2 regions of the Stenotrophomonas sp. C-A genome follow, and region 2 is predicted to be linked to the other one. Evidence: riboswitches for the same ligand, from Rfam matches in the RefSeq annotation. Region 2 holds a riboswitch; the other holds the start of a gene.
What was found. A riboswitch is a leader RNA that binds a small molecule or an ion and turns the genes downstream of it on or off. The one in region 2 is predicted to bind glycine.
Positions count from the first base shown of each region.

Region 1: linked by a shared signal. The riboswitch ahead of gcvP (aminomethyl-transferring glycine dehydrogenase) and the one ahead of ACW5IY_RS19540 (trimeric intracellular cation channel family protein) in region 2 are both predicted to bind glycine.

Region 1 is NZ_CM132916.1:3,467,206-3,477,551, forward strand. Features, by position in the region: gene ACW5IY_RS16325 (siderophore-interacting protein) at 1-490, opposite strand, end outside; gene ACW5IY_RS16330 (Bcr/CflA family efflux MFS transporter) at 632-1,858, opposite strand; glycine riboswitch at 2,158-2,260, shown strand; gene gcvP (aminomethyl-transferring glycine dehydrogenase) at 2,323-5,190, shown strand; gene ACW5IY_RS16340 (PDDEXK-like family protein) at 5,345-6,256, shown strand; gene ACW5IY_RS16345 (hypothetical protein) at 6,243-6,932, shown strand; gene ACW5IY_RS16350 (VOC family protein) at 7,022-7,432, opposite strand; gene ACW5IY_RS16355 (amino acid permease) at 7,578-8,945, opposite strand; gene ACW5IY_RS16360 (AraC family transcriptional regulator) at 9,028-9,750, opposite strand; gene ACW5IY_RS16365 (catalase) at 9,865-10,346, shown strand, end outside.
Region 2 is NZ_CM132916.1:4,203,079-4,213,424, forward strand. Features, by position in the region: gene ACW5IY_RS19515 (glutathione S-transferase family protein) at 1-586, opposite strand, end outside; gene ACW5IY_RS19520 (NYN domain-containing protein) at 701-1,480, opposite strand; gene ACW5IY_RS19525 (NAD(P)/FAD-dependent oxidoreductase) at 1,604-2,884, shown strand; gene ACW5IY_RS19530 (nuclear transport factor 2 family protein) at 2,967-3,398, opposite strand; gene ACW5IY_RS19535 (GIY-YIG nuclease family protein) at 3,543-3,818, opposite strand; glycine riboswitch at 3,859-3,948, shown strand; glycine riboswitch at 3,962-4,065, shown strand; gene ACW5IY_RS19540 (trimeric intracellular cation channel family protein) at 4,150-4,767, shown strand; gene ACW5IY_RS19545 (DUF5076 domain-containing protein) at 4,853-5,164, opposite strand; gene ACW5IY_RS19550 (3-deoxy-7-phosphoheptulonate synthase) at 5,436-6,509, opposite strand; gene ACW5IY_RS19555 (hypothetical protein) at 6,805-7,062, opposite strand; gene ACW5IY_RS19560 (DUF6616 family protein) at 7,175-7,513, opposite strand; gene ACW5IY_RS19565 (DNA alkylation repair protein) at 7,569-8,309, opposite strand; gene ACW5IY_RS19570 (MarR family winged helix-turn-helix transcriptional regulator) at 8,306-8,806, opposite strand; gene ACW5IY_RS19575 (sensor histidine kinase) at 8,879-10,177, opposite strand; gene ACW5IY_RS19580 (response regulator transcription factor) at 10,210-10,346, opposite strand, start outside.

The sequences.
Region 1 (10,346 bases), 740 kb from region 2:
TGCCGGCCACCGCAGGCAACGCGGTTTCATCGGCCACCAGCAGCACCTGGCCGACACCGGCCGGTGGCTTCCACTCCCAGCCCTGGCTGCTCTCGGCACAGTCGGCGTCCGGGGCCAGCAGCACCACGCGGTCGCCGGGGCGGGCGTGCATGGCCCAGCGCGAAGCGGGGCCGGTTTCGCCATGGATGACGAAATCGACATCGACCTCGCCTTGCTCGGCCCGCAACTGGCGGATGGTGTAGGTACGCATCGGCGGGCGCTGATCGTCCGGCAGGGCCCGGTAGCGCGGGTACCAGTCGTCACCGCTGAGGACCTGCGGCACATCCTGGCCGGGCAAGGGGAAGAACACCTTGATGCGCTGGTCCGGGCCTTCGGTTTTCATCCGCGCCACGTCGGCACCGGTGAACACCATGCGGTCCAGGGAAGGGGAAAGAACGCGGCGCTCCTTCAGCGCCACCTCGAACAGGCGGTAGGTCTGCTGCGCAGCCATGGGGGAACCTCATGCAACGACATCGGATCGGCTGGCTGTCGTGCATCCACGCACCGGCTGGCTGGAGTCCCCAGCCTAGTCCGGTCGTTCCTCGTCGCAAGCGTTGCGGGCGTCGCGGCCCGCCCTACCCCTGCGCGCTGCTCAATGGCCCGTGCAGGCCGCCTGCGCCGCGCGTTCACGCTGGTGTTCCCAGTACCAGAACACGAAGCCGGCGCCGAAGAACGCGGCCTGGCCCAGTGCCAAGTGCAGCGGGCTGGCACTGAGCAGCGGCGACACCACACCGGCCACCACCGTGCTGATCATCAGCTGCACGAAGGCCTGCAGCGACGAGGCCAGTCCGCGCTGGTGCGGATACATGTCCAGCACCGCCAGCGCCAGGATCGGGAAGATCAGCGCCATGCCCATGCCGCCCAGGAAGATCGGCATCACCGCCCACGGCAGCGCGAACTGCGGCGCCAGGCTGACGTAGCCGATGTTCAACACGGCAGAGACCGCACACAAGGTAAAGCCGAGGGCCACCTGCCGCGTCGGTGTGCTGTGCCCGGCCATGCGCCCGGACAGGAACGAGCCGGTGGTCATGCCGCCGATGGTGGGGATGAACAACCAGGCGAAACCGCCCTCGCCCAGGTGCAGGTGCTGCATCACGAACACCGGTGCCGAGGAGATGTACAGGAAGATGCCGCCGAAACCGATGCTGCCGGCCAGCGCCAGGCGCAGGAAGCGCGGGTTGAAGCCGATGCGCACGTAGTCACGCAGCAGCACGCGCGGCGACAGCGGCACCCGTGCCTCGACCGCATGGGTTTCCGGCAGGAAGCGCGCGGTGGCCGCCAACAGCACCAGCCCGAACACCACCAGGAACCAGAAGATCAGCGGCCAGCCGGCGCCACTGAGCAGGATCCAGCCACCGATGATCGGTGCGATGGCCGGAGCGATGCCGAACAGCATCGACACCTGGCTCATCAGCCGCTGGGCATCGTGGCCGTGGTACAGGTCGCGGATCACCGCGCGGCCGACGATCATGCCGACACCCGCCGACAGGCCCTGCAGCGCGCGGAACGCCAGCAGCGTGGACAGGTCGGTGGACAGCGCGCAGCCGACCGAGGCGCCGACGAACACCACCAGACCGCCGAGGATCACCCGCTTGCGGCCCCAGGCATCGGACAGCGGGCCGTGCGCCAGACTCATCAGGCCATAGAACAGCAGGTACACGCTGATGGTCTGCTGCACCGCGACCTCGTCCACCGCCAGGCGCTGGGCCAGCTGCGGGAACGCCGGGAAGATGGTGTCGATCGAGAACGGGCCGAACATGGCCAGGCCGGCAAGCAGCAGGGCCATGCGGCGGGTGGAAGGGGCAACAGCGGCGGTCATGGAGGAAGCGTCCGGCAGGGCCATGCGTGGCACGCACGGCGGGCGCCGGTCCCCTTCTGCAGAGACGGCGCCAGATGAATTCGGGTATCCGGCTATCATAGGTGCGGATTGCGCTAGATGCCATGCAGCGGTGCACAAAACGCACGGCCGGGCCATCGGCCATTCAGGCGTGGCGGGCATACCTGGAGGCGGCCGGCGGGCCCGCAACGGGCTATAATCAGCGGGCAACACGGTGGGAGAAGCGGAACACCGCTGCCGAAGGCGCAACGCCCGTAATCGCTCAGGCCCGATACCACCCGTAACACAACTCTGGAGAGACCGGTTCGATCCGGCGCCGAAGGGGCACGAAGCTGCGGTTTTCCGCGCTTTTAAACTCTCAGGCAAAAGGACAGAGGGGCGCCCCGCAGACCGCCGACCGGCGGCTTGTGCCCGTGCGTGTGCCCTTTCCTGACGGATCCTTCGCCATGTCCCAGAACACCCCTTCCCTGCGTGAGCTCGAGCACCACAACGCGTTCGTCGAGCGCCACATCGGCCCCAACGATGCCGAGATCGCGCAGATGCTCGATGTCGTCGGCCACGCGTCGCTGGATGGCATGACCGATGCCATCGTGCCGGCCAAGATCAAGTCGCCGGCGCCGCTGGCGCTGCCGGAGTCGATGACCGAAGTACAGGCACTGGCGAAGATCCGTGCGATCGCCGACAAGAACACCGTGCTGCGCAGCTTCATCGGCCAGGGCTACTACGGCACCCACACGCCGAACGTGATCCTGCGCAACATCCTGGAAAACCCGGCCTGGTACACCGCCTACACTCCGTACCAGGCGGAAATCTCGCAGGGCCGCATGGAAGCGCTGATCAACTTCCAGACCCTGTGCGCCGACCTGACCGGCATGGAAATCGCCAACGCCTCGCTGCTGGACGAAGCCACCGCCGCCGCTGAAGCGATGACCCTGGCCAAGCGTTCGGCCAAGTCGAAGTCGGACATCTTCTTCGTGCACGACGCCGTGCACCCGCAGACCCTGGAACTGCTGCGCACCCGCGCCGAGCCGATGGGCATCGTGCTGCGCGTCGGCACCCCGGCCGAAGCACTGGAAGCGGAAGCCTTCGGCCTGCTGCTGCAGTACCCGGATACCTTCGGCCAGGTCGGCGACTACAAGGCGCTGGTCGATGCCGTGCACGCGCGCGGCGGCCTGGTGGCCGTGGCCACCGACCTGCTGGCCCTGACCCTGCTGGCCGCCCCGGGCGAATGGGGCGCGGACATCGTGGTCGGCAACAGCCAGCGTTTCGGCGTGCCGTTCGGCTTCGGTGGCCCGCACGCCGCTTTCATGGCCTGCCGTGACGCCTACAAGCGCTCGATGCCGGGCCGCCTGATCGGCGTCTCGATCGATGCCCAGGGCAACCCGGCCTACCGCCTCACTCTGCAGACCCGCGAGCAGCACATCCGCCGCGAGAAAGCCACCTCCAACATCTGTACCGCGCAGGTACTGCTGGCCGTGATGGCCTCGATGTACGCCGTGTACCACGGCCCGGACGGCCTGACCCGCATTGCCCGCCGCACCCATCGCCTGGCCTCGATCCTGGCCGCAGCGCTGCGCAATGCCGGCGTGCAGGTCGGTGGCGACTTCTTCGACACCCTGCACGTCACCGGCGTGCATGCCGATGAAATCCATGCCAAGGCACGCGCCGCCGGTTACAACCTGCGCGCGATCGACAGCGACTCGGTCGGCATCAGCCTGGACGAGACCACCACCCGCGCCGACATCGTCGCCGTGGCTGCGGTGTTCGGTGCTTCGCTGGATGTCGACGCGCTGGATGCCAGCACCGCCGACGCGCTGCCGACCGGCCTGCTGCGCCAGTCCGCGTTCCTGACCCATCCGGTGTTCAACACCCACCACAGCGAGCACGAACTGCTGCGCTACCTGCGTTCGCTGGCCGACAAGGACCTGGCGATGGACCGCACGATGATCCCGCTGGGCTCGTGCACCATGAAGCTCAACGCCACCGCCGAGATGATCCCGGTGACCTGGCCGGAGTTCTCGCAGATCCACCCGCTGGTGCCGGCCGACCAGGCGCTGGGCTACAAGGAACTGATCGACACGCTGGAAGCGATGCTGGTGGAATGCACCGGCTACGACGCAGTCAGCCTGCAGCCGAACTCCGGCGCGCAGGGCGAGTACGCCGGCCTGCTGGCGATCCGCGCCTACCACCGTTCGCGCGGTGAAGGCCACCGCGACATCTGCCTGATCCCGGATTCGGCGCACGGCACCAACCCTGCTTCGGCACAGATGTGTGGCATGAAGGTCGTGGTCACCAAGACCGATGCCAATGGCAACGTCGACGTCGAGGACATCCGCCTCAACGCCGAGAAGTACAGCGACCGCCTGGCCGCGATCATGATGACCTACCCGTCCACGCACGGCGTGTTCGAGGAAGAAGTTGTCGAGATCTGCGAGATCATCCATCAGCACGGTGGCCAGGTGTATACCGACGGCGCCAACATGAACGCCCTGGTGGGCGTGGCCAAGCCGGGCAAGTGGGGTTCGGACGTTTCGCACCTGAACCTGCACAAGACCTTCTGCATCCCGCACGGCGGTGGCGGCCCGGGCGTTGGCCCGTGCGCGGTCAAGGAGCACCTGGCGCCGTTCCTGCCGGGCAAGCTGGGTGACAACGGCCCGGTCGGCATGGTCAGCGCGGCCAGCTTCGGCAGCGCCTCGATCCTGCCGATCAGCTGGATGTACATCGCGATGATGGGCCGCGACGGCCTGCGCAAGGCCACCCAGGTCGCGCAGCTCAACGCCAACTACATCGCCAAGCGCCTGGCCCCGCACTTCAAGACCCTGTACACCGGCCGCAACGGCCTGGTGGCACACGAGTGCATCCTGGACGTGCGCCCGCTGGAGAAGACCAGCGGCATCGGCGCCGAGGACGTGGCCAAGCGCCTGATCGACTTCGGCTTCCACGCCCCGACCCTGAGCTTCCCGGTGGCCGGCACGCTGATGGTCGAACCGACCGAAAGCGAATCGCTGCACGAGCTGGATCGCTTCATCGACGCGATGATCCAGATCCGCGAGGAGATCACCGCGATCGAAGACGGACGCCTGGACCGCGAAGACAACCCGCTGAAGAACGCACCGCACACCGCCACCGCGGTGACCGCCAGCGAATGGACCCACGCCTACCCGCGTGAACTGGCTGCGTTCCCGCTGCCCAGCCTGAAGCTGCAGAAGTACTGGCCGCCGGTGGCACGCGTGGACAACGTGTACGGCGACAAGAACGTGATGTGCGCCTGCATCCCGGTCGATGCCTACAAGGATGATGAAGTCGAGGCGTAAGTAGAGTCGAGCTTGCTTGACTGCTACACCGCAAACGGCCCGCGCAAGCGGGCCGTTTGCCTTTCGGGCGGATCACTCAAGAACCGTTCGATTCTGCCGATCTGTGGATTCCGATACTGGACGTTGTGTTTCGGCGGATAAGGACCCGCAAAGAATGATTCCTCTCGTTGACGATGTATTGGCAACCTGGGCCACGATCCGAGCTCGTGGCGCGGAAGTCTCCGCGCTTGAAGTCCTGGACGCACCGCAACTGCAGTCCATGGCGCAGATCAGCGCGCGGGTGAGCCATGTCGACGCGGCCATCCAGGCCATTGAGAACGGCGCTTCAGCTGCGCTGCACGAGCAACTGGAAGACCACCGCCTACGGCATGCGGGACAACCCTCCCCCTTGCTGAACTCCATCTCCCCGTTTGCAGCACTCGGCTTCGTTCGTTACGAGCGCGCGCACTCTGAAGCGATCGCCTGGTGCCTGGATCCCCGGCAGCGCCACGGGTTCGGTACAACCCTGCTGAAGAGCGTTCTAGCCTGCATCGACGGCGATGACGCAAGCACTCTGGCATCACTCGTGGATGAAACTCCGCCCGATGCGATTCACGTTCACACAGAACACCTGCTGCAGGGCCAGGGACGTATCGACATTGTGGTGGTGGGAGACTGCAATCCGAAACCGTGGATGATTGCAATCGAGATCAAAGTCGATTCGGGTGAGGGCGACAGGCAACTTCTCCGCTACGCACAGGGTCTGAAAGAGAACTTCCGCAAGCATGCCCAGCTACGCATCTTCGCCACGCCCAATGGTTACACCGGAACATCGGCCGGTCGTGGCAAATCGAGTAGGGATTGGCACGCACTTTCGTTGAAGAAAGTCACTGCGGCCTTCTCGGCCGAACTATCTAGGGCGCCGCAACTGCCAGGCAGCGCATTCCTATCGACATTGACTACCGGCCTGATCCAGGATCACTGGCGAATCAGTACCGGGGACGGCAGCTCGCTGATCGAAAGCAACAGCAAACAGCGACTTCTCGCATTTCTGGAAATGGAGCGACACCTGCATGAACGCACCTGACTCATCACCTGCCTTGGGCCTGTGGGTCCGCCGAGCCGAAGTCGTGGACGAGCTCTGGCATGCGTACGATCCTGAAGCAGAGATGCCTGGCTTCGACACGGATGGACTGACCCCGGAGCTCCAGGAACTGGTGGCCGCCCATGGGGATACATTGGTCGCCATCCTTGATGCAGCGGCCGAAGATGCCAATTTCATTGTCGAACAGGTCAAGACAATCCTCCATCAGTGGCTACAAAAGTCCGCCAAGGACTTCGTGATACACCGAAGCAGGACATCCCACACGCACTGGAAGTACAACGTACTGCTGGCGGCAAGTACTCGGCAAGACGAACCGATCCTTCGCGTATCGTTCCTGCTTGGCGATGTCGGCACCTCCCGGGATTTCCAGTACAGGCTGAGCCTGCAGAGCATCCGCAACTGCAAGCTGACACCCGGGGAGGAACTCGCAAAGCTTTTCAACGACGCACGTTCGGCATCTGCATTCATCGAAGAACGCGTTAGTAAAAACGTTGTAGTACTGCACGATGGCGCACTGAATCAGTTCATCGCAGACGACGGGTCTTTGAGCATCGCCGACATGCTTCAGGACATCTCCCAGAAGCTGCAGCGGCAGCGATCCTCGAATTTCAGCAAGGCCCAGAAACTTCTTCAGCGCCATCGAACAGTCGTTGCCTGAAGCTGCCTGGACCGCAAGCCCAGAGGCCCGCGCAAGCGGGCCGTTTTCATTGGGGTGGCGGACCAAGGTCCACACCCACAAACATCCGATCACGGGTCCGGCATCTGCCCCAGGCTCAACTGCCACGACACGCCGAAGCGGTCCTGCACCCAGCCGTAGCGGTTGCTGAAGTCATAGTCGCCCACCGGCATCAACCAGTGCCCACCCTCGCCCAGCACGCGCGCCGCGCGCTCGAACTGCTCGGCACCGGAGCACTCGACGAACAGCGAGATCGACGGGCTGAAGGTGAAGTCGTGCACGTCCAGGCTGTCGAAGCACAGGTAGTGGGTGCCGCCCAGCAGGAAGATGGCCTGGCGGACCTGCCCAGGCACGCCGGCACCGGCGCCATCCGGATGGCGCTGCATTGCCAGCAGGCGGAAATCGGCGAAGGCCTCGGCGTACATGGCCAGCGCGGCCTCAGCCTGGCCGGTGAACATCAGGAAGGGACGGCTGCGCAGCATGCGGTACTCCTGGTCGACGGGCCGCTGACGGCCCACGGGATCAGGATGGCACGGCGGATGTATGCCTGCTGTAGAGCCGAGCCCATGCTCGGCTGGCGGCCGCGCGAACAGCAGCCGACCGCAGGCGCGCGTCAGCGCCCGACGATCAGGCCTCGCGCATGCGCCGCGCGATGGCGCTGCCAGCGGCGATCGTGGCGGTCAGCGCCACCATCGACAGGAACTGCAGGCGGGTGTGCGACTCGCTCAGCAGCAGGCCGAAGATCAGTGCCAGGATCGCCAGCGCGCAGCAGGTCAGCCACGGGAAGCCGGCCATGCGGAATGGCAGGCGGGTACCCAGGCGATCCGCCCGGCGGCGCAGCACCAGCTGCGAGACCAGCGACAGCGTCCACACCAGCAGGCAGGTGGAACCGACGATGTTCAGCAGCACCGGCAGCACCCGGTCCGGGAACAGCAACTCCATCACCGTGGCGGCGAAGCCGAACAGCACGCTGGCCAGCACGGCGATCACCGGCACCTGGCGCGGATCGGTCCAGCCCAGTACGGCCGGCGCTTCACGGCGCTGCGCCAGCGAGTACATCATGCGCGAGGCGCCGTAGAGGTTGGCATTGAGCGCCGACAGCAGCGCGATCACCGCGATCAGGGTGATGGCAGTGCCAGCACCCGGAATACGGGCGATATCCAGCACGGCGGCGAACGGCGACTTCAGCGCCTCGCTGGTCCACGGCACCACGGCGATGATCACGCTCAGCGAGCCGATGTAGAACACCAGGATGCGCCAGGCCACAGTGCGGATGGCACGGGCAATGCTGCGTTCCGGGTCTTCGGTCTCCGCCGCCGCAACGGCCACGATCTCGGTACCACCGAAGGCGAACACCACCACCAGCAGTGCAGCGCCAATACCCGCCAGGCCCTTCGGTGCGAAGCCGCCGTGTTCGGTGAAGTTGCTCAGGCCCGGCGAGGTCACCTGCGGCAGCCAGCCCATCAGCAGCGCCACGCCGATGGCGATGAAGGCCAGGATCGCCGCGACCTTGAGGATGGCGAACCAGAATTCGAACTCGCCGAAGTTCTTCACCCCGAGCAGGTTGATTGCGGTGAAGAACAGCATGAAGGCCAACGCTGCCATCGGTACCGGCACCGCAGGCCAGACCGTGGCCAGCAACCCGGCCGCGCCCACCGCCTCGGCGGCGATTACGATCACCAGCTGCACCCACCACAACCAGCCGACGGTGGCGCCGGCGGTGGCGCCCATGGCGTCGGCTGCATACACCGAGAACGCGCCGCTGGTCGGTTTGGCCGCCGCCATCTCGCCCAGTGCGTTCATCACGATGATCACCAGCGCGCCGGCCACCAGATACGACACCAGAACCGCCGGGCCGGCCGCCTGCACACCCACGCCCGAGCCGAGGAACAGGCCAGCGCCGATGGCGCTGCCCAGGCCCATCATGATCAACTGGCGGGGCTTGAGCGAATGTCCGAGGCGGGACGGCGAAGCAGTCGGAATCGAGTTGGGCATCGGCAGGGCTGGCGGCGGGCTACAGGGGCGACACCTTACCCTGTCCCATGCCTGCGGGGATAGGCACAGCGCAGCAGGCGGCTCAGGCCAGCGCGGGCTCGCCGACACTGCCGCCGATGCGGGCGCGGTAGGCGCGCGGCGAGAAACCGGTTTCAGCCTTGAACTTGCGGGTAAAGGCGCTCTGGTCGCTGAAACCGCAGGCCTGGCCGATGCAGGCGATGCTGTCGTCGCCGTGCAGCAGGTGCATGGCCATCTGGATCCGCAGCCGGGTCAGCACCTGCTGCGGGGTCATCTGGAACACCTTGCGGAAGCTACGCTCCAGCTTGGACAGCGAAAAGCCGGTGATGTCCAGCAGGGTCTGCATGCGCACGTTCTCGGCGTAGTGCGCATTGAGGTGGGCCAGGGCCAACCGCAGCTGCTCGTACTGGGTACCCAGGCTGTCCTTCTGGCCGAGGTCGCGGGAAATGCCGATCAGGCCCTCGATGGCCCCATCGACCACCAGTGGGCGCTTGCAGGTCAGGCACCAGCCCGGTTCGCGGTTGGCGAACAGGTGCAGCTCCATCAGGTTCTCGATCACCTCGCCGGACAGCACGCGGGCGTCCTGATCGCCGTAGTCCGCACTGAGCCCGGTCGGGTAGATCTCAGCCGCCGTGCGCCCGATCACGTCCTTGCGCGCGCGCAGGCCCAGCCGCCGCAGCATGGTCTGGTTGACGTGGGTGTAACGCCCCTGAAGGTCCTTGATGAAGAACAGCACATCCGGGATGGCGTCGAACAGGGCTTCGATGTCGGCGGGCTCGACTCGCATGGAGCAAGCATACCCGAGCCTGCTTTTGCCTGTACGTTCACCTCTGCCGGACCTCGGTTTAACGGGGCTGGTTCCAGTGTCGTGGTTCCTTTTGATGATCCGGAGCCAACGTCAATGGCCGCCAGCAAGCCGACCGGCAAGCGCGCAACCGCCCCTGCCGAAAACCACCGCCGGGGCGATGGCGATGAACTGCACCAGCAGGCCGGGGGCACCCATCCGGTGATGACCACCGATCAGGGCATCCCGGTGGCGGACAACCAGAACTCCCTGCGGCAAGGGCCCCGAGGGCCCACGCTGCTGGAGGACTTCATCCTGCGCGAGAAGATCACCCACTTCGATCACGAACGCATTCCCGCGCGCATCGTGCACGCACGTGGCAGCGCAGCACACGGCTACTTCGAGCTGACCCGGTCACTGGCCGCCCATACCCGCGCGCGCATCCTGACCGAGGTAGGCGTCAAGACGCCCGTGTTCACCCGTTTCTCGACGGTAGCCGGCGGCGCGGGCTCGGTGGATACCCCCCGTGACGTGCGCGGCTTCGCGGTCAAGTTCTATACCAAGGAGGGCAACTGGGATCTGGTTGGCAACAACATTCC
Region 2 (10,346 bases):
CCGGCCGCTCGCGCAGGCGGGCATACCAGTCGGCCAGGTGCGGCAGTTCCGGGCGCTGGATCGGCAGTTCGAACCAGGCATAGATCAGCGAGCCCAGCGGGATGTCACCCATCGCGAATTTCTCACCCGACAGCCACGGCTGTTTGGCCAGCGTGGCATCGGCCATCGCCAGGTAGTCACCGGCACGCACGATGGCGGCATTGATGCGCGATTCGTCACGGTCGGCCGGGGCGGTGCGCATGATGCCCCAGATCAGATCGGTGTACAGCGGCGCCATCCGCGAGGTGCTCCAGTCCATCCACTTCTCGGCCTGGGCACGCTCCATCGGGTCTTCGGCGTACAGGGTGCCCAGCGCGTAGCGGGCGCTCAGGTAGCGCACGATGGCGTTCGATTCCCACAGCGGCAGGCCGTGGTCTTCGATCACCGGCACCAGGCTGTTGGGATTCATCGCCTGGTACTCCGGCGTCTGCGTGCCGCCGTGGCTGCCACCGACTTCGATGGATTCATACGGCAGGCCGATCTCCTCGGCGCACCACAGCACCTTGCGGACGTTACTGGAATTGCGGCGGCCCCAGATCTTCAACATGCGGGTTTTTTCCTTGCTGGCAATGCGAGCGGCAACGATACGCCTGATCGGGTGGGGTGTGTGCGCGCCGGATGCCGGATCTGGCATCCGGGCGTTGCCGGCCAGCGGCCGGCACTACCTGTTCTTCTTCGGCAACGCGCGCACGTAGGACGACTTGCCGTCCTTCTTCAGCTCGAACAACCCGATCGCTGCCAGCAGATCACTGAGCTTGCCGTAACCGTAGTTGCGCGGATCGAACGAAGCCTGGTTGCCGATCTGGCTGCCAACCGGGCCCAGGTGCGACCAGCCGTCCTCACCTTCGGCCGCCGAAACCGCGCGACGCAGCATCTTCACCAGCCGCGTATCGCTGCGCATTTCCGCACCGCTCTTGCGCGGGCGGGCATCGTCGTTGGCCACCGGCTCGTTCGAGGCCTGTTCGCTGGAGGCCTGTTCGGTATCCGGCACGCTGGCATGGGTCTGGCCCAGCGCTTCCAGATAGGTGAACTTCGAGCACGCGTTGACGAATGGCTCGGGCGTCTTCTTCTCGCCGAAGCCATACACCTTCACGCCGTCGGTCAGCAGGCGCATCACCATCGGAGTGAAATCGGCATCACTGGAGACGATGGCGAAACCATCCAGATTGCGCGCGTACAGCAGATCCATGGCGTCGATCACCATCGCCATGTCCGAGGCATTCTTGCCCTTGCTGTAGGCAAACTGCTGGATCGGACGGATCGCGTACTCGTGCAGCACCGCCTCCCAGCCCTTCAACCGCGGACTCTTCCAGTTGCCATAGGCGCGGCGTACGTTGGCCACACCGTAGCGGGCGACTTCGGCCAGGACCTCGTCGATCTTCGAGGCCGGCGCGTTGTCGGCGTCGATCAACAGGGCGATGCGCTTTTCCGGTTCGCTCATGGGCTCCTCACGGGCCGTTGCCTGAACCCGAGTATCGCCGATCCACGCGGGCGCTGACGTGACAGGGGGCCATCATGCGAAGATGCCAGGCGCTTCCCCCAATGCCCCCACTGGAGTGAGTCGATGAGTCGCGAGCGCGTTCCCCACCTGGTTGTTGTCGGCGGCGGTTTTGCCGGTCTCTGGGCCACCCGTGCCCTGGCCCGCGAGCGCATACGCATCACCCTGGTCGACCGCCGCAACCATCACCTCTTCCAGCCGCTGCTGTACCAAGTGGCCACCGCCGGCCTGTCCGCCCCGGATATCGCCGCACCGCTGCGCCACATCCTCGGACACCAGCGCAATGTGGAAGTCCGCCTCGGCGAAGTGGTGGCCATCGACAAGCAGGCCCGGCAGATCCGCATGGCCGATGGCAGCACGCTGGACTACGACAGCCTGCTGCTGGCCACCGGCGCCACCCACGCCTACTTCGGCAACGACCAATGGGCCGATGATGTGCCCGGGCTGAAGACGCTGGACGATGCCATCGCGCTGCGCCGCAAGCTGCTGCTGGCGTTCGAGCGCGCCGAGGCAGAACCGGACCCGGCGAAGAAGGCCGCATGGTTGAGCTTCGCCGTGGTTGGCGGTGGACCTACCGGCGTCGAACTGGCCGGCACGCTGGCCGAGATCGCGCGCCATACCCTGCGCAACGAGTTCCGCCACATCGACCCGGCCAGCGCAAAGGTGAGGCTGGTCGAGGCCGGTCCGCGCGTACTGTCCTCGTTCCCGGAAGTACTTTCGCTGAAGGCGCGCCGGCAGCTGGAAAAGCTGGGCGTGGAAGTGCTGACCGGCACTCCGGTGAGCGACATCGACAGCCAGGGCTTCAGGCTCGGCGATCAGTTCGTGCCGGCACGCACGGTGGTGTGGGCCGCCGGTGTGGCCGCTTCACCGCTGGCGCGCACGCTGGAGGTGCCGCTGGACCGCGCCGGGCGCGTGCAGGTGCAACCCGACCTCACCCTGTCTGGCCACCCGGAACTGTTCGTGGCTGGCGATCTGGCCGTATTGAACCAGGCCAACGGCAAGCCGGTGCCTGGCGTGGCGCCCGCGGCCAAGCAGATGGGCAAGTACGTGGCCGAGGTGATCCGCGCGCGCCTGCACGGCAAGCCCGAACCCGGCCCGTTCAAGTACGCAGACTTCGGCAACCTGGCCACGATCGGCCGCATGGCTGCGATCGTGCATCTGGGCCGGCTGCAGCTGTCCGGTGTGCTGGCGTGGTGGTTCTGGCTGGCCGCGCACGTGTTCTTCCTGATCGGCTTCCGCAACCGCATCGTGGTGCTGCTGAACTGGGCCGTGGCGTACTGGAGCTACCAGCGCAGCGCGCGCATCATCTTCGGTGATGACCAGGACGACCGGCGACCGAAGCGCTAGGAGCGCACGCATGCTCCTGTAGCGCCGAGCCATGCTCGGCTGCACTTCGCGCGGATTGCAGAAGCCGAGCATGGGCTCGGCTCTACGGCGCCTTCGGTTTCGGGTACCACAACGCGTTGACGATGACCCAGCGCTGGTCGAAGCGTCCCATGTGGAAGTAGTCGACAAACCACGGCGTTTCCAGCCGCACCGACGCCGCGTTGCCGGTCACATCCAGCACCGTGCAGCGGCGGTCCCATTGATCCTTCGGGTTCTTCAACGCGCCCTGCTTCGTCAACGAGACCAGTTCTTCCTTCGACATCCGGCGCAGGCCCAGTCGTTCGTCGGGTGTATCGCCGAGAACCGCGCGCTTGGCCAGGTCCGGATGCAGGGAGCGGGCGACGCGCTGCGGGTCGGCCTCCAGCTGGCCGTCGACGTAGTCGTGGCAGGTGGCTTCGATGGCCGCGAGGGTGGCCGGATCGGCGGCAGGGCTCGTTGCTGCGGAGAGAGCAAACAGCAGGGCGATCGTGGACATCCGGGTCTCCAGCTCTGGGCGCGGGGCGATCATGGCATGGCTGGAAGCGCCCATCCACGCAGGGCGTGGATCTACTGTAGAGCCGAGCCCATGCTCGGCTTCACCATCAGGCAGCAGCAACGACAGCCGAGCGTGGGCTCGGCTCTACAGAAGCGCAGGATCCGGCGCCTGCAGCCAGGCCAGCTTGCGTTCGCGCGACTGCTGCTTGAGTTGCCACTCGGCCCGCGAGGCGGCGGCCCGGTCCGGGTATTCGCGCACGGCCAGCACGCGCAGCGGCGGCCGGGCCCGGGTGTAGCGCGCGCCCTTGCCCGCCTGGTGGGCGGCGAAACGCGCCTCCACATCAGTGCTGATGCCGGCGTAATAGCTGCCATCCCGGCATTCGAGCAGGTACAGGAACCACGGGCGGAGGGACGGGGCCATGCCCGGATTATGCCGTGCTGCACTGCAGCGGATATACTGGCGGCCGAATGCAGGAGAGAGGCGCCGCGCTGGCGCCCGCCGAAGGCGCAGGCTCCCATGATCGCTCAGGCCGGTGGGCTGGAATCCCACCAACCATGCATTCGACTCGCCGAGCTGGAGAGAGGTCACCGGGCACGCCCGGGACGATCCGCCGAAGGGGCACGCGGCCCATGCCGCTGAACTCTCAGGCAAAAGGACAGCGGGAGCGGCACCGGTCATCGTCATCCCGTCATTGCGCAGGCAGTGGCGGTAGTCGCGCATGGCCGGCCCCACCGCGCCCGGAGCCTGTCCCATGCTGCTGTCCATCATCTACCTGATCGCCATTTCCGCCGAAGCCATGACCGGCGCGCTGTCCGCCGGCCGCCGCCGCATGGACCTGTTCGGCGTGGTCATGATCGCCTGCGTCACCGCACTCGGTGGCGGTTCGCTGCGCGACATCCTGCTCGGCCACTACCCGCTGGGCTGGGTGAAGCATCCCGAGTACCTGGGCTTCACCGTATGCGCGGCGCTGATCGCCACCTGGGTGGCGCGCTGGATGCACCACTTCCGTCGCACCTTCCTGGTACTCGATGGTCTGGGCCTGATCGCCTTCACCCTGATCGGCTGCTCGATCGCGCGCGAAGCCGGCCATGCGATGCCGATCGTGCTGATCGCCGGCATGCTGACCGGCGCGTTCGGCGGCGTGCTGCGCGACATCCTCTGCAACGAGGTGCCGCTGATCTTCCAGAAGGAGCTGTACGCGATCATCGCGCTGCTGACCGGCGCGGCCTACCTGTTGCTGCTGCACTGGGGCGTGGCCGACGCCACCGCGATCCTGTGCTGCCTGGGCGGCGGCTTCGCGCTGCGCCTGCTGGCGATCCACTACCGCTGGGAAATGCCGAAATTCGTCTATCACGACGAAGTGCATTGAGGTTCGCGTTCTCGACGTGGCCCAGCGCTTGTTGCCGTGTTGCGTTGGGACGCTGTCTCCAGCGCCGCGGCGCCCATCTGGTCCCTCAGTGGCGGACCACGAATCCCCCGGAGCGCCCACTGGACGGCGCCCGCAGCTCTTCATCGAATGCATCCTTGATCGCGTTGATCGCCGCGCCGCGGTCCATCCCGCCATCCACGACCAGAGCATCTGCGACATGCTGGGCAACGTCTGCCAGGATACGTCCCCACGCATGCTCCTCTCGAACACCAGGACGATCGCCATACAGGCCAACGTTCAGCGAAGCATGCAATCCCCGTTCGGCAATCCACACGCGGATCATCTCGATGGAATCCTCATCGCGCTGTGCGGCTTCTGGAATGATCAGTTCTTTCATGGCTGCGGCCACCAAACAGGAAGTGGCATTGTGACGTGACCTGGAGCGTACGTGGAGCGGATCTTCTACAAAGCCCCGCGCTTCGCGGGCTCGACGCTGCATGAAGGCCCCATCCATCGGTCTCACCACCCCGGCGATGTACCTGGCGCTGTCGCTCATGCGCAGCGCCAGGCGCATCGCCGGTGCAGATGGGCCGGTCTCCAACTCCGACCGGCCCTGATCGCGGCCGCCCCCCCGCAGGCGCTGGCCGCCATCCACACACGTGCCGCACTCAAGCGGCTTCGGACACCTTTACGTCGCGACGGGCACGCACGGCCGCGGCCAGTCGCTCCAGCACCGTCACGGTGGTGTCCCAGTCGATGCAGCCATCGGTGATGCTCTGCCCGTAGACCAGCGGCTGGCCTTCCACCAGTTCCTGGCGGCCACCGACCAGATGGCTCTCGATCATCACGCCAACGATGCGCTGTTCGCCGTCTTCCAGCTGAACGGCGATGTCGTCGATCACCTTCGGCTGGTTCTCCGGGTTCTTCAGGCTGTTGGCATGGCTGGCGTCGATCATCAGGCGCGCCGGCAGCTTGGCCTTGGCCAGCACCTGGCAGGCCTCGGCAACACTGCCTGCGTCGTAGTTCGGCTGCTTGCCACCGCGCAGGATCACATGGCAATCCGGGTTGCCGGTGGTCGACACGATGGCGGTGCCGCCCTGCTTGGTGACCGACAGGAAGTGATGCGGATTGGACGCCGCACCCACTGCGTCAGCGGCGATCTTCACGTTGCCATCGGTGCCGTTCTTGAAACCGACCGGGCACGACAGCCCCGAGGCCAGCTCGCGATGCACCTGGCTTTCAGTGGTGCGTGCGCCGATCGCGCCCCATGCCACCAGGTCGGCGATGTACTGCGGCGAAATCACGTCGAGGAACTCGACACCGGCCGGCAGGCCCAGCTTGTTGATGTCGCGCAGCAGGCCGCGTGCGATGCGCAGGCCCTTGTCGATCTTGAAGCTGCCATCCAGGTCCGGATCGTTGATCAGGCCTTTCCAGCCCACCGTGGTGCGCGGCTTCTCGAAGTACACGCGCATGACGATTTCCAGTTCGCCGGCCAGCGCGTCACGCAGCGGCTTCAGGCGCTGGGCGTACTCGATGGCGGCCTTCGGGTCGTGGATCGAGCACGGGCCGACCACCACTGCCAGGCGGTCGTCGCGGCCATGCAGGATCTGGTGCAGGGCCGCGCGCGAGGCGCTGACGGTGTCGGAGGCTTCATCGTCACAGGGCAGCATCGCCAGCAGCTGGGCAGGCGGTGTCAGCGGTTCGATGGTGCGGATACGCAGGTCGTCGGTGTGCGGGGGCATTGCGGGAGATCTCCGGAACGTTGGGGGTCCCCAGCGTGGCGGCATGAAAAAAGCCGCCAGGTTCGCTGGCGGCTTTCGGGAATGCGTCTGAAGCTTTCTTCAGGGTGAGCGCAGTCCTTCCTCCGCCAGTGGCTTCGGAAAGTAATACCAGTAAAAGCTGGTGGGGGCTGCGTTCATGGGATCTATTGATAGCACAGCTTTTGCGCAGTGCAAACTGTTTCATCCGCAACTGGGGACGCGGTTCAGCGAGGTGCGCGCCGGCCCGGCCTACGCGGCGGCAACCACGCAACGTCGCTCATTTCCCATGCACTTCCACGTCCAGCAGCAGACCCTCATGGATGTCGGCCCAGCGTTCCAGCACGCGATCCAGTTCCTGCCGGGCCTCGTCCAGCTGCTCGGGGTTGAGCAGGGAACGCGCGGTGTAGAGGTCGGAAACCAACCGCCGCAGGGCCGATTCCTGGATGGCCACCGACGGCCCCTCCAGCCCCGGCAACTGCAACGCCGGGCTGTCGCCAAGAGGGCCGAACAGCGTGACCTGGAGCGTGCTCTGCATGATCGACTTCCCTGCGGATGGACATGGGCAATGTCCTGTTTACCGCGTCCGGGTGACAGGCGCATGTGCCACCCATGCCGAGGGCCGGGAACTGCCGGCGTCTGCCGCCCCGCTACAAGGCGGCCAGGTCGGCCAGGTGCTGGGCCATGCTGTCCATCGCGCCTACCGCATGGGTGGTGGTGAAGTACTCATGCCAGCCGGTAGCGGCAATGCCAGCCACCAGCGCATCGACCTCCTCGCGGCTCGCGCAGCGCCAGACCGCATAGAACTGTTCATCGCTGCTGTGCGGTACGTCCCTGGCAATGCGGCCCATCGCCAGCGGCGTGATGCGGGCTGGATCGAACTGCTGCATGCCGGCGCCAATACGGGCGAAGAAGGCATTCCGCTGCTCGGGCGGCAGTGTGGTCCAGGCCGGCGTGGCGGTATAGAGCTCGATGAAGGTGTGCGACATGGTGGTTCTTCCTTGAGGATTACGAGGTTGCGGGGTTGTCGGCCAGCGGCCGGCACTACCGGAGCGAGCGCAGTGCGCGTTTGCGGACGTAGGCGTTGGCGTCGCTGTGGCGCTCGTGCTGCCAACGCGTGCACAGCTCGCGCAGCCACTTCGGCTGAGTCTTGCCGGCATCATTGAGCCAGTTGCCGACCGAATCCTGCACGTAGCGTTCCGGGTCGTCAGCCAGTGCTTCCAGCATCGGCAATGCATGTTCAGGGTGCTGCTTGAACAGCGCGATATGCGCGGCCCAGACACCGCGCGGACGCAGTGCTTCGCAGGCGAAGCGGCGCAGGTACGGCGATGTTTCCTGTGTCCACGGTTGCAGGTTCTCAAGCGCCTGCATTGGCACGGCAACGATGTCCGTGCGTAGCGCCAGCCACGCCCATTCGCGCACACCGAAGTGTGGATCATCGGCTAGCGTGCGCATGTGCTGCAGCTTCTCTGCCAACGTTGCACGGGCATCGCTGCCGATCAGGTAGCAGGCCCAGCCGCGCACGGTATCGGACGCATGGTCCTGCCATTGCACGGGATCGCCCTGCCCCGCCTCACGCAGCAGTTGCGCAGCCAAGGCCATGCGCAGTGTGATGCCCTTGCCTGAAGCATCCTGCATGCGTTGCAGCGCTTCCGGTGCAAGCGCAGGCGCTACCACCTGTAGCAGCGCGGCGAAATCCACCGCCAGGCATTCAGCCAGATGGCTGGCGGCGACGCGGCCGGTGTTGAGTGCTTGCCGACGTTCCGCAGGAATGGACGTACTCATGCTGCGGATTCCCGCCCGGCATCCGTGTGCTGCCAGATCTTGTGCAGCAGCTGCGACAGCTGCTGCTGTTCATCAGCATCCAGGCCGTTGAACAGCCCACCGATCCACTGCGTGTGCTGGTCGAACAAGGTCTCGGCCAAGCGTATTCCCGGTGCGGTCAATACGATCTGCAGGCGGCGGCCATCCTCGGCATCGCAGCGACGCTGCAGCAGTCCTTCGCGCTGCAGGCCATCCAACAGGCCGCTGATGGTGGCGCGGGTCACGCCTGCGCGCTCGGCCAGCACGTGGGGCGGCAACGTGCCGCCGGCCCCATGCAACAGGAACAGCACGATGAAGCGACCCTCACTGAGCCCGTGTGGTGCCAGCCGGGCGGCGCAGTCGCGATCGATTGTCGAGGACAGCGAGAGCAGCTGGAAGCACAGGCGCAGCTGCGCGGTGCTGGCATGGCCGCGTCGCTGTGCTTCATCCATCAGGGCATGGTGCTTGGCTTCGATCATCTCACGCACGCGATATTGTTAGGCGCCTAATCATACGGCAAAATAGCCGAAGCCTGTAAACCACAGCCGATATCAGGGGAGCCTTCCCAGCAGCACGCGCGCGATCAGTCCACCTCCCTCCCGGTGCAGAAGCTGCAGTTCGCCCGCATGCCGCCGCGCCACATTGGCGGCGACCGCCAAGCCCAGCCCGGTCCCACCCGTGGCGCGGCTGCGCGAGCTCTCGCTGCGCTGGAAGGGCTGCAGCAGGCGTACTCGGTCGCCCTCGGCGATACCTGGGCCGCGATCCATCACCTCCAGCTGGACCCCTCGCTCAACCACGGCAACCCGCAGCTCCACCGCCCCGGCATAGCGATCGGCGTTGTCGATAAGGTTGTCGAACGCACGCCGAAGCAGCAGCGCGTCGCCGTGCCAGGGCAGACTGTCCGGCCCCTGGATGGAGATCTCTACACCGCGCAGCAACGCTGCCTGCACGCACTCCTCCAGCAGCGCGGCCAGATCCAGCGGGCGCATCTGCAACGGCTGCAGTTCACCGCGTGCGTAGTCGAGCACCTGCTCGATCATCGTGTCCATGCGCTCGATGTCCGCCACCATCCGGGCCGCCTGTGGTGTGGGCGCGAACTCGGCGCGCAGGCGCAGGCCGGTCAATGGTGTGCGCAGGTCATGCGCCACTGCAGCCAGCATATGGGTCATGTCCTGTGCCTGCGCACGCAGGCGCTCTCGACCGGTGCCGATCGCGGCGGCCAGCATCTGTACCTCGCGAGGGCCATCATCCGGCAGGGGCGTTTCGGCCTGCAGGTCCACACGTGCACTGGCATCGGCCAAGCGTCGTAATGGGCGCCCCAGCCGGATCGATGCCCACGCCGCCAGCGGCGCCAACAACACGGCACCGCCCAGCAGCGCCAGTATCACCTGTCGCCGCCAAGCTGCCAGATCACTGTGATCGCTGCCGACCACCTGCCATCGGCCATCGGCCTGGCGCATGCCCAGTTCAAATGGCGGCCATTGCATCGCGGTCAGCACGGCAGCCTGCGCCTTCAGTACCCCGGCCCGCGCCGTGGCGTCGAGCAGGGCGCCGCTTTCGATGACCTGCACATCAGGCGCCTTTCCCTGTCCGCTCCATACCAGCCGAACATCCTCCACCGGCAAACCCATCTGCAGCGCCGCCAACTGGGTGAGCCAGTCACTGGCACTGCCCTGTGGTGGCGCATCCTGCGTCGCCAGATGCAGGCCCAGTGGTGCCGCGGCCTGTTCCCCTCGCAGCACCTGCACGGCCTGGTCCAACTGCATCGGTGGCGGCGCGGGCCGAGGCATCCAGCCAACCACGGCCACGCTGACCAGTGTCGCCAGCAGCAGGCTGGCCAGGGCCAGCATCGTGATCCAACGCGCGGTCGGCCACCGGCTGCTCACAGCAGCTGTACCTCGGCGTCGAAGCGATAGCCTTCGCCACGCGATGTCTGCACCAGCGATTCCGCACCGGGTGAAGCCTGCCCGAGCTTGCGGCGCAGGCGGCTGATCGCCAGGTCGACCGCGCGGTCGACGC